One region of the Ligilactobacillus sp. MP3 genome, then DNA from elsewhere that is predicted to be linked to it. Evidence: predicted binding sites of a transcription regulator. Region 1 holds the regulator's gene; each other region holds the start of a gene.
What was found. Region 1 encodes Rex, which represses fermentation and respiration genes when NADH is low (regulators of the CRP and FNR family bind a similar motif). Its sites were predicted from a motif close to TTGTGAANTANTTCACAA; they were not measured.
Positions count from the first base shown of each region.

Region 2: the regulator Rex is predicted to act here: its motif matches at 2,321-2,338, upstream of NOU10_RS08220 (TrmB family transcriptional regulator).
Region 3: the regulator Rex is predicted to act here: its motif matches at 2,229-2,246, upstream of adhE (bifunctional acetaldehyde-CoA/alcohol dehydrogenase).

Region 1 covers NZ_JANFQI010000001.1:54,135-58,551, forward strand. The annotation lists gene tsaD (tRNA (adenosine(37)-N6)-threonylcarbamoyltransferase complex transferase subunit TsaD) at 1-573, shown strand, start outside; gene NOU10_RS00350 (ABC-F family ATP-binding cassette domain-containing protein) at 637-2,586, opposite strand; gene NOU10_RS00355 (redox-sensing transcriptional repressor Rex) at 2,760-3,401, shown strand; gene NOU10_RS00360 (CPBP family intramembrane glutamic endopeptidase) at 3,503-4,132, opposite strand; gene groES (co-chaperone GroES) at 4,328-4,417, shown strand, end outside.
Region 2 covers NZ_JANFQI010000011.1:49,918-54,334, reverse strand. The annotation lists gene NOU10_RS08230 (ornithine cyclodeaminase family protein) at 1-524, opposite strand, end outside; gene NOU10_RS08225 (sulfite exporter TauE/SafE family protein) at 538-1,404, opposite strand; gene NOU10_RS08220 (TrmB family transcriptional regulator) at 1,422-2,216, opposite strand; gene wecB (non-hydrolyzing UDP-N-acetylglucosamine 2-epimerase) at 2,388-3,530, opposite strand; gene NOU10_RS08210 (aminopeptidase) at 3,657-4,417, shown strand, end outside.
Region 3 covers NZ_JANFQI010000004.1:116,331-120,747, forward strand. The annotation lists gene NOU10_RS04555 (LPXTG cell wall anchor domain-containing protein) at 1-839, opposite strand, end outside; gene NOU10_RS04560 (YSIRK-type signal peptide-containing protein) at 1,078-1,536, opposite strand; gene adhE (bifunctional acetaldehyde-CoA/alcohol dehydrogenase) at 2,328-4,417, shown strand, end outside.

The DNA of each region.
Region 1 (4,417 bases):
AAATTCCAAATAATTGGCGAAACTCGTGACGATGCAGCTGGAGAAGCTTTTGATAAAGTAGGTAGAGTAATGGGAATGAAGTATCCGTCTGGTAAGGAAATCGATGAATTAGCTAAAACTGGGAAAGATACTTTTAATTTTCCAAGAGCGATGGAGAAAGAAGATAACTTTGATTTTAGTTTCAGTGGTTTGAAGAGTGCGTTTATTAACACTGTACATCATGCTAGTCAAATTGGAGAAAAGCTTGATAAAGCAGATTTAGCTACAAGTTTTGAACAAAGCGTAGTTGATGTATTAAGTAGTAAAACCGTCAAAGCATTGAGACATTTTAAGGTAAAACAATTAATTCTTGCTGGAGGCGTAGCCGCTAATCAAGGATTAAGAACAAGATTAGATAAGGAATTAACAGCATTTAAAGATGTAGAATTGTTGAAAGCACCTTTGAAATTATGTGGTGATAATGCAGCGATGATAGGTGCTGCTGGATATGTGGCTTTCAAGCATGGTGTTCGAGCTGACATGACATTGAATGCTGAACCAAGTCTAGAATTTGAATGGATGGTAGAAAAATAAAAAGATGTGAGACTTAGTATGACTAGAGTGAGCATAACTCTGGTATTAAGTCTTACATCTTTTTTATTGTAATCCTTCTAATTCTAAACTTAGTTCAGTCCATTTACTTTCGGCTTCATTTAAATCATTTGTTGCCTTAGATAGCTTTGTGTGTAACTCATCCATTTTTTGTGGATCATTGAAATTATCAGGTAGTGTCATTTCTTGCTCTATATTGGCTTTTAATTCTTCAAGACGTTCCATTTCAGATTCAGCATTATCAACTAAACGTTGTAATTTACGCTGTTGTTTTTGTAATTCTTTACTTTTCTTATAGTCAAGTTGCTTTTGAGAAGTTTTTGAAACTTGTTGATCATCTTGAGATTGTTCTGCCTCTTTAGCTGCTTCAATTGCTTCTAATTCAGCTTTTTTCTCTAAATAATAATCATAGTTACCAAGGTATAAGTTACTTCCCTCTGGAGTGATTTCAAGAACGGTATCAGCGACTTGGTTGATGAAGTAACGGTCATGAGAAACAAATAAGATGGTTCCTTCAAAATCAATTAAAGCACTCTCTAATACTTCTTTACTATCTATATCTAAATGGTTAGTTGGTTCGTCGAGCATTAAGAAATTATCTTCTTGTAAAGCAAGTTTTGTTAATGTTAATCTAGCCTTTTCCCCACCAGAAAGATTATGTACTACTTTTTTAACATCATCACCGACAAATAAGAAACTACCTAATAATGAGCGAACATCTTTTTCTAACATATTAGGATGATCATCCCAGATTTCATTTAGGACAGTTTTTTTATCATGTAGGTTTTGTTGTTCCTGATCGTAGTACCCAGTTTGAACATTAGTACCAAAAGTAGCAGATCCATGGATGAAAGGAATATTTCCTAAAATACTCTTTAGTAAGGTGGATTTGCCAATTCCATTAGGTCCGACAACAGCCATTGCATGATGTTTACGTAATTCGAAAGTGATAGGATTTGAAATAACTTTTGAATCATAGCCAATAGCAGCATCTGTGACCTTTAAAACTACATTTCCACTTTCCTTGCTAGCATGAAATTTAAAATGAGGTCCTTTTTCTTCACCTTCAGGACGCTCTAATCTATCCATTTTCTCTAATTGTTTTCTTTTACTTTGAGCTCTTTTAGTTGTAGAAGCTCGAACTAAGTTTTTATTAACAAAATCTTCTAATTTTTGAATTTTCACTTGTTGCTTTTCATATTCTTTCCATTGAGTACGCAAGCGAGAAGCTTTTTCTTCAATATAATGAGAATAATTTCCAACATAGTGACTAGAATGTTGATGACTTAATTCGTAAACTTCGTTGACAACTTTATCTAAGAAGTAGCGGTCATGTGAAACAATTAAAAGGGCACCGGTATAACCTTGGATATAATTTTCTAACCAAGTCAAAGTTTCAATGTCGAGGTGGTTAGTAGGTTCGTCAAGAATTAACAAATCACGTTTTTCTAAAAGTAATTTAGCTAAAGCTAAACGTGTTTTTTGTCCACCAGATAAGTCAGAAACCATTTTTCCATAGTCTTCTTCAAAAAATTGGAAACCATGTAAAACAGCTTTTACTTCATTTTCATAACCATAACCATTATTTTCTTGGAAGTCATGTTGTAATTGATCATATTGATTTAATAATTGTTGATATTCCTTAGATTCATGTGGAATTGACGGAGAAGCAATCTTTTCTTCAAGTTGATGAATCTTAGCTTCCATCTTTTGCAAGGGTTCAAAGACACTTAACATTTCATCTAATACATTTTTAGTAGATTCTAATCCTGTATGTTGTGCTAAATATCCAATAGTTAAATCTCGTTTAGTAACGATTTTTCCTTCATCTGGAAGTGATTCACCGATTAACATTTTTATTAGTGTAGATTTTCCTGCTCCGTTGCGACCAACAAGTGCGATCTTGGAATTATCTTTTATATCAAGATTGACATTCTCAAAAAGGATATCTGCTCCAAAATGTCGGGCAACTTGCTGTGCTTGTAAAAGTAGCATAAAATCACCTTTTCTATTAATTTACTGTATTATAACACTAAGACGATTTATAGTGTAACATAGAAATTTCACAAATAAAAACGTTAAAGATGATAATTAAGCCAATATATTGTATAATTGTGGAGCTATGTGTTAAACTTATGTTAAATATTTCACGAAAAGAGGAAAGTCTAATGGCAGAAGTAAAGATTCCGCAGGCTACTGCAAAACGTCTACCGATATATTATCGTTATCTAAGACTATTATCTAATTCTGGAAAGAATAGAGTTTCTTCAACAGAATTAGCTGAAGCCGTAAAAGTAGATTCTGCTACTATTCGACGTGATTTTTCGTATTTTGGTGCTTTAGGTAAACGTGGTTACGGATATGATGTACAAAGTTTACTTGATTTTTTTACTAAGCAATTAAATCAAGATACGCTAACTAATGTTGCTTTGGTTGGGGTTGGTAATTTAGGACATGCTTTATTGAACTTTAATTTCCATCAAAGTAATCATGTAAGAATTAGTGCAGCATTTGATGTAAATGAAGATATTACAGGAACAATTCAAAGTGGAATTCCAGTATATCCAATGTCTGATATGAAAGAACAATTAAAGTTACAGCAAATTGAAATTGTAATTTTAACTGTTCCGGCTCCTGTAGCACAAAAAGTTACAGATGAGTTAGTAGAAGTTGGTGTAAGAGGAATATTGAATTTTACGCCACTTAGAATTACTGTACCAGAAAATATACGTGTACAAAATGTAGATTTGACGAATGAAATGGAAACTTTGATTTATTTCTTGAATCATTTTGGAAACACAGAAGAGTAGTGTTACATAGAAGACTGAAATAAGTTTCAAAATAAAAATTGCTGAAGATTATGATGTTATCTAATCATTAATCTTCAGCAATTTTTTGATATTAACAACTTCTAAAGCGATGACAGAAGTATAATAAACAAGTTTAGAAATATATGACTAAAAGTAGAAGTAATAATCGTTCCAGTCCGATAGTAAATATAGCAAAACAAAAGGCCAATACTAGCATAGATAAGGAAATGACCATCCATATGAGCTAAACTAAATAGAAGACTGGAAATTAAGGCAGCAGGTAGAAAAGGGATGAATCTTGAAAAATTTCCAAATAAAACTTTTCTAAAAATTAACTCTTCCATTACAGGTGCAACAATTCCAGGTACTAAAATGTAGTATGGGTAATGGTGAACAATTTCTAACAATAGGTTAGTATTAGCTGAATATGATGAAAAATGGAAAAGTCCTGATTCAATACGAGATAATCCAATTTGAATTATGAGGGCACCGACCATACCAAGGATACTCCAGAGTAAAATAGATTTAAGTTTAATAGTTTTATATTCTAATTTATTTTTAAAAGAGAATCTATGATTGAGATAAACAATAAACAACATGCAGAGTATTCCAATAATAGTTTCAACCAAATAAAAATTATGACTTTGATTATAAAAAATATTGAATATTGCTAACAAAATTTGATAACCAATATAGGTTAGCAATAAGGGAATAGAATTTCTTTGTTCCAAATTAATTATCACCTTTCATTTTTAAATTTAATTGTACCATTAACAGGTCAAATAAAAAAATTAGCACTCTAATGTGTCGAGTGATAAAAAATACTTGCAATTTATATTTAAAGTGGTTATAGTATTAATTGTAGTTAGCACTCAGGAGTTGAGAGTGCTAAATGATACAGATGATTGATATTGGAGGGATTAGACGTGCTTAAACCATTAGGAGATCGCGTTGTTTTAAAAGTTCAAAAGGAAGAAGAACAATCCATTGGTGGAATTGTTATCGCAAGTAATGCA
Region 2 (4,417 bases), on a different contig from region 1:
TCTGCCATTAATTCAGCAAACTTTTTAGCCCTACTAAAATCTATATCAAAAATTCTAATTTCTTCTAAATCTCTAACTTCTATCATTGCTTCTAGTTGTGTTGCTGCTTGTCCACCAGTCCCTATCAAAGCTCCAACTTTAGCATCTTTTCTAGCTAATAACTCTGTGGCTGCACCTTGAACAGCACCCGTTCTTAACTGTGTCAAATAAGTACCTTCAATTACCGCACCTAATTCTCCAGTATCAGCATCTAAAGTTATTACTGTCGCTGGCACACTTGGTAAACCCTTAGAAATATTATCAGGATAAACAGAAACGATTTTTAATCCAGCAGCAGCTTGGTTTCCTCCAACATAAGCTGGCATATAAAGATTTTGTCCATTTTTTTCATCTATATCAATATTGGTTCTTAATGGCACCTTAGCTTTTCCTTCAGAATATATCTCTAAAGCTTCTTTATCTGCTTCAATCGCATCTCTCATTGTAAAACACTTTTTTATATCATCTTTTTTTAAAATTAACATTTATATTTCCTCCCTAAGCTTCTTCTTTTTGCTTTGATAACATAGTATAGGCACTATATAGCAAGACAATTACTACTAACCAATTTAAAAGATATGTATTTAGTTGCTTTACCAAGAATACAGCTACTAATACACCTAACACCCCAAAAGTTGCAGTGAATAGAGTTATTTTTCTACTATAGTCATCCAATTTAATAAATTGAACTGAACCAACCGGAACAGAGAATGTACATGCCCCCATCATAATAGGAAAAGCTGCAATTGGATTTAATCCTAGTAAATATACTGTCACCATTGTCAACGCATATGATCCAATCCCAATGTTATTCAACGCACCATATACAAAAAGTAAAAATCCTGCTAAAATCAGTTTCCAACCATATAATTCTGTTGCAGTCCCATTTGAAGGAATTAATTTTAACTGACCAGCAACGATCAAAAGTGAAGCGATAATTAAACCAATCCCTACAAAAACTTTAATGGTTTTTTCTGGCAATTTAACTACAAAACGTGGTCCTAAATATGCACCGATAACTTGGCAAATGATACAAACCAATAAAGTTTTGATACCAACTGATATTCCAGTAATATAGCTCAAAGCCATAACTGCTACAGGTATTACGCATTCTGTATTCAAAGTTCCTGGTAATTTTTTCATGCTTACCCATTTAGCTTTTTGATATAGAACAGTACCAATTGCAAAATCAGAAATTCCAAATGTTGATAAAAAGAATATAATAAATGATGACAATGCTAACCATTTGGAATCAGCTGGTTCTTCCTTAAATTCCTGCTTATGTTTCAATAAATCACGGATAAATACAGTTGCAAAGTATCCGTTTACAATTACAACCATTGTTAATAATATATACCTAACCATTTTCTTTCACTATCCTCTCAATAAATTTCCCTTACTCCTTCAAAATCCACACCATACTCTTTCTTTAGATCTTCCGGTAAATCTCTAAAAATCTTCAAAGTATACGCATCATGTTTTACATATTCTGAAGCTAAACTTATCATAGCTGTATTTTCTGTCCAAATTACATTTGTTGTATGATGATTAATAGTGCCGTACACTACTTGCTTGTTATCTACAACAACATTAATCCAACGAGAACCGAAATCTGATAACTTATCCTTTTCAAAACCATGGTAATACACATTTTTAAAATCAAAATTATCTTCACTATCTTTGAACAAAATAATAACTACTTTAGTAAGTCGTTTTTCTGCCAATTTTATTAAATTAACCAGCTCATCATCAATATCAGAAGTCCATATTTGAATATATATACTTTCTTTTGCGTTACTGATAACATATTTTATTTTTTCAATCATACTTGTGTAATCATTAACCTTCCAAAGGTGTCCAGCATCTCGTATAGGTTCTTTAATCTCTTTAAAACCTTGCTTCAGATTTTTTAAGTCATTCTTAAAAATATGCTCAAGTCTTGCTAAAAATTCATCTGTAGGAATTGCACGGTACATCTTATTTTCTGTTTGATTTACTAAAACCATATTCTTTTGTATTAAATTTTCTAAGACATTGTAAACTTTTGAACGAGCCACACCAGATAATTTGCTAACTTCATACCCTGTCATCTGTTCATGATTAATTAAGGTGAGATAAACTTTTATTTCTGATTCATTGAACCCATATTTTCTCATAATTGTTGATATATCAAGCATTTGATCTTCACCTCCTTATAGTAGTACCTTACAGTAACTACTATAATGCAATTGTTGATTAATTTCAAGTGTATTTTTTCACAAAAGCATTTTAATAGTACAGATTGATATCTTTTTCACAAATTGTAAAAAATAAAACTAGTCGTCAGAAAACAACTAGTCCTATTACTATTATTCAAACTCTATTGGCTTTTTATCTGTCACACCAAAATAATACGCAATTGCATCTAAAATTCGTTCCGATGCCTTTCCATCGCCATATGGATTCTTTGCTTGTGCCATTCTTCGATATTCAGCATCATTATCTAGCAACTCTTCCATTTCTTTCTTTACTTTTTCAGACTCTGTACCGACTAATTTTAAAGTACCTGCTTCTACACCCTCTGGACGTTCAGTTGTATCTCTCAATACTAATACCGGTTTACCTAATGAAGGTGCTTCTTCTTGAACACCACCAGAATCTGTCATAATAAAGTAACTTCTAGCTGCTAAATTATGAAAGTCAACAACATCAAGTGGTGAAATCAAGTGTATTCTTTCTGTATTTCCTAAAATTTCTTTTGCTGCTTCTTGAACTGCCGGACTTAAATGAACTGGATAAATAACTTCTACATCTTCTCTTGATTCAACTACTTCACGAATTACTTTAAACACACGTCTCATAGGTTCTCCCTGGTTTTCGCGACGATGCATTGTTAGTAAAATTAATTTATTATCAGGAGAAACCTTATCTAGAATATCATGGTGATACTCTTTATCTACTGTTTGTTTAAGTGCATCTATAGCTGTATTTCCTGTAATATAGATATTATCTTCTTTATGGTTTTCTTTAAGCAAATTAGCTTTACTTTGATTTGTAGGAGCAAAGTACAAGTCTGTCATCGCATCTGTCATTTGGCGATTCATTTCTTCAGGATATGGAGAATATTTTTCCCATGTTCTAAGTCCTGCTTCCACGTGTCCAATAGGTATTTGATTATAAAATGCTGCTACACTTGCAGAAAATGTAGTTGTTGTATCCCCATGAACTAATACAATATCCGGCTTAGCCTCTTTTAAGATTTTATCTAGATTGATTAGTACATTAGAAGTTATATCAGTCAAAGTTTGTCTGGCATGCATAATATTTAAATCATAGTCAGGCTTGATATGAAAAATATCTAAAACTTGGTCTAACATTTCGCGATGTTGTGCAGATACTGTTGTAATTGCTTCAAAACGCTGACTTTGTTTTTGTAATTCCAATACTAACGGTGCCATTTTTATTGCTTCTGGCCTTGTTCCAAAAACCGTCATTACTTTTATTTTTTTCATTAATATCCGTCCTTCTTCAAAATAAATCTTCATTAAAAGTATAACAAATCCAGTGCTTTTATTGTCAGTTTTTATGGTATTTATGATATATTAAATTTACAAATCTATTTTGAATGGAGGCTCATTATGACAATTCCAAATTTTAAAGAAAAACTACAAAAATATGCTGAATTAATTGTTAAAATTGGTGTAAATGTCCAACCAAACCAACCAGTTGTATTATACATTAACGTTGAACAACAAGAATTAGCTCACTTAATTGTTAAAGAAGCATATGCTGCTGGAGCAAGTGAAGTTATGGTTAAGTGGTCAGATACATTTACTTCTCGTCAATTTTTAGAATTTGCTAATCAAGAACGTCTTGAAAATATTCCTTACTATCTTGTAAAAGAAGCTGAATATATCGCTGATAATAAAGCTGCACGTATTTCTGTTATCTCTGAAGATCCTGATGCTTTTAACGGATTAGATCATAATCGTGTATCTACATTCCAAAAAGCTAATGGTAAAGCTTTAAATGTTGTACGAAAAGCCACTCAAAATAACGATTTAAGCTGGACTGTTGTTGGTGCAGCTGGTGTTAAATGGGCTGAAAAAGTTTTCCCTGATTTAAAGGGTGATGCAGCAGTTGACAAATTGTGGGAAGAAATTTTTAAAACTACACGCATCGATCAAGAAGACCCTATTGCTGCTTGGAAGAAACATGATGAAACTTTACGTACTAAAGCTGATTGGTTAAATAAAGAGCAATTTAAAGCTCTTCATTACACATCGCCAATTACTGATATTACTGTTGGACTTCCAAAGAATCATATTTGGGAAGGTGCTGGCAGTTATAACGCTGCTGGAATTGAGTTTATGGCAAATATGCCAACTGAAGAAGTCTT
Region 3 (4,417 bases), on a different contig from region 1:
GCTAAACTATTATGTTCTTCACCAGTTTGTGGAAGTTTCTTAGATTTTGTAACTGGTTGGGAAGGAATAACTTGATGACTACCATCTGGATTGACCTGGTCACTATAAATATTGTTTTCCCCAATAGCAAATGAAGAGTCAAGAGAATTTCGAGCCGGATTTTCTACTGGCATACCAATATTACGGCTCTTGGTAATTGTCTGAATTGATCCATCATAATTTGCTTTATCGCCATCTGCATTAGTTGTTGTTGCTGTTACTGTAGCTGTAAAAGTATTTTGACTACCACTAATATTTTTGATGTAATGACCATAAAGAAGAACGAATCTTTTACCTAATTCGGACTTTGTGCGATTATATTCAATGATAATAGGTTTTCCGGCAGCTTCTTGACTGATGGATATCCCTTCCATCGAACCTAAAGTATTAAACATACCTAAATCGTCACCAACATTAGAACCGGTAACCACGCCATTAGAACGGCTAGAATCAAAGACAAATCCATCTGGAACATCAACCTTAATTGTTCCAGTAAAGTTATCGCCATCGTTTACCCCATCATTAGGCATCCCAATTCCTACCATATATGTCTGGTTAGGAAGTAAGTTGTTACTTTGATTATGATCAAAAGTAATCGTTACATCATTGATTAGGGGTTGTGAACCAATTGTGTAAGTGATATCGCCGACCTGTTGATTATTTCGAGCTATTGTTAGTTTGAATACTTGACCGGGTTTTAATAGAGCCCAGTCACGTAACTGTGGTAATAAATTAACATTAAATGAAATATTTCCGTTGATAAATAAAAGTAGTATTGAAGAGAGGTTTGCTCGAAACAAAAGCAGGATTATTTACGGGAGTAAGTTTTGTCTCTGCAGAGAAGAGATCTCCATTAGCATTGTTTGTGGCTGTAAAAATGTAGGGTACTTCAATTGTGAAAGTGTCTCCACTAGTAGCGTCAGTAGTAATATTAACGACACGTTGTCCTTGAGCTTGACCATGAGGAAGTGTTACTTGATTAGTGTTGTTATCACTGATTGAAGCACTAGTATTACTTGGATTAGCTTGTAGCTTTGATTAAACCTTACTATTATTAACTTTTATTGTAGTATCGGTAGCTATGTTATTTTTGATAGCATTGGTGTTGCTACTTTGAGTATTAGCAGTATTGTTTTCTGTTCCACTTGTAGTAGTCGGCGTGTATATATTTATAACAGTTTCAGTGTTATTGGAAGTAGAAGATGTCTGGACTGTATTCTTTGGAGTAGTATTAGTTAAACTGACTTTGTTGGCAGTATTAGTACTACTCAAAGTATTAGTTGTGTGATTTTCAGATGCATTAGTAGTGGTTAATGTAGAAGGGTCTGTACTCGTATCAACTCCACTAGTTGTATCAGCTAAGGCTTGGGGTGTAAAGAAAAAGACAGTCCCAAGAGCAACTGAAATAAGTCCGACTTTAAGTCTTCTAAGTGCATAGCGAGGTGCATGTGGAGTATTAGCAATTCGCTTGCCATAATGATTGTCTTTGCTAAGCATAGTCAATCTTTCCTTTCTAAAAGCATTAAGGAATGCTCAAGGTTGAATAAGATTCAAAAATCTAGAGATTGTCAGAAATAAGATTTAATTAACACATTTTTGAGTAGCTAGAAAACGTAATAAGTATAAAAATATAAGGTTAAATCTGACTTCTAGTTATGTGAATAATATAACTTGACGTCTTTGCGACAAATTACGATAATTTCATTCAATTTCTATACATTCCTACCCCTTTAGAATATAGTAAAATAAATATTTTTTCGAGGAGATAAAACTAAATAATAGAGAAGATAATTTCTTGAAATAGTTGTTATAAGTAGCATTGACACACTTGAGAATCTGATGTTGTTGTTTTTAAACTAAATGGAATTAATGGCGATTAATGAGATTTGTAAAAAAACAGTGTTATTTTAACTATAATTATGAACTTAACGTTTAATCAACATTAAGTTATTTTTTTGTTGATAAAATTCTCGGAATATATTGTAAAAGTGTACCATATGAGATATGATATAAATTATAATAGAAAACGTTTACAAAAAATATTTTTTAAGTTTTTTATTATGCTTTATTTTGTATTTTTGATCGATTGATATAAGTGACTTATTTAACAAAATCTGAGAAAAAATAAAATAAATTCAAAAATAGTATTGATTTATTGTGGATATGATGTTATTTTATAAGTGTAATATTTGTGAATTAATTCACGATAACACAATTATATTTGTATCGTTTATTAATGGTTAAATATTAACTTATAGTTTATTTAGCTATAGTAGGAGGCTAAAGTAATGGTTAACAAGACAAACAACAAAGAAGAAGATGCTCGTGTATACACTGATGGTTTAGTAGAAAAAGCATTAAAAGCTGAACAAGAATATTCTACTTTCTCACAAGAACAAGTAGATAAGATTGTTGCAGCTGCTGCTTTAGCTGGTTCAGAAGCTGCTTTGATTTTAGCTCATGAAGCAGTAGATGAAACTGGACGTGGGGTTGTAGAAGATAAAGATACAAAGAATCGTTTTGCAACTGAAAACGTTTATAATGCTATTAAGAATGATAAAACAGTTGGTGTAATCGAAGAAGATAAGATTAAAGGTGAAGTAAAAATTGCAGCTCCACTTGGTGTTTTAGCAGGTATTGTACCTACAACAAACCCAACTTCAACAGCAATGTTTAAGTCACTATTAGCATTGAAAACTAGAAATGCAATTGTATTTGCTTTCCACCCACAAGCACAAAAATGTTCGGCACATGCAGCAAAAATTATTTACGACGCAGCTGTAAAAGCTGGTGCTCCAAAGAATATTATTCAATGGATTGAGGAACCAAGTCTAGAAAAGACAACAGCTCTTATTCAAAATCGAAAGATTGCTTCTATCTTAGCTACTGGTGGTCCAGGAATGGTTAATGCAGCATTGAAGTCAGGTAACCCATCAATGGGTGTAGGTGCTGGTAACGGTGCTATCTACGTTGATCATACAGCACATCTTGACAGAGCTGTTGAAGATTTACTTCTATCTAAGAGATTTGATAACGGTATGATTTGTGCTACTGAAAATTCTGCAGTTGTTGAAGCTCCTATCTATGATGAATGGCTAAAGAAGATGGAAGAAAAGGGAGCATATATTGTTCCTAAGAAAGACTATAAGAAGATTGAAGATTTCGTATTTAATGATAGACATGGTGTAAACGGCCCAGTTGCTGGTAAACCAGCTCGCTGGATTGCTGAACAAGCTGGTGTAGAACTTCCAGAAGGTAAAGATGTAATGTTATTTGAACTTTCTGCTAAGAACATCGGTGAAAAGCTATCATCTGAAAAACTTTCTCCATTATTGTCAGTATATAAAGCAAAAGATCGTGAAGATGGTATTAAGACCGTTGCTGCATTATTAGATTATCAAGGTGCAGGCCATAATGCTGCTATCCAAATTGGTTCTCAATCCGATCCATTTGTAAAAGAATTTGGTGATAGAACTAAAGCAGCTCGTATCTTGGTAAATCAACCTGATTCCATTGGTGGTATTGGTGATATTTACACAGATGGCTTACGTGCAAGTTTGACACTTGGAACAGGATCATGGGGGAAGAATTCATTGTCACATAATTTATCAACATCAGACCTATTAAATGTTAAGACAGTTGCTAAGAGACGTAACAGACCTCAATGGGTTCGTTTACCAGAAAAGATCTACTACGAAAAGAATGCTATCAGCTATCTACAAGATGAAACTGAAGATATCAACCGTGCATTCATCGTAGCTGACCCAGGAATGGTTAAGTTTGGATTTGTAGACAAAGTTTACGATCAATTAGCAGCAAGAGAAAATGAAGTTAAGACAGCTCTTTATGGAACTGTAAGACCTGACCCAATGTTAGGACAAACAATTGAAATTGCTCAACAAATGGCACAATTTGAACCAGATACAGTTATTGCTATTGGTGGTGGTTCTGCATTGGATGCTACGAAGATTGCTCGTTATATCTATGAATACTCCTTAGATCAAGAACCTGGATTCTTAGATAGCTACGAAAAAGTTAGTGAAGTATTTAAAGAATTACAACAAAAATTCGTTGATATCCGTAAGAGAATTGTTAAATTCCATCACGCTAAGAAGACAAGAATGTTTGCAATTCCAACAACATCTGGTACAGGTTCTGAAGTAACACCATATGCTGTTATTACAGATGATAATACACACGTTAAGTATCCATTAACAGACTATGAATTGACACCACAAGTAGCAATTGTAGACCCAGAATTTGTAATGACTGTTCCTAAGAGAACTGTAGCTCTATCTGGATTAGATAGTTTGTCACATGCTCTTGAATCATATGTATCAGTCATGGCATCTGATTTCACACGCCCATGGTCAATGCA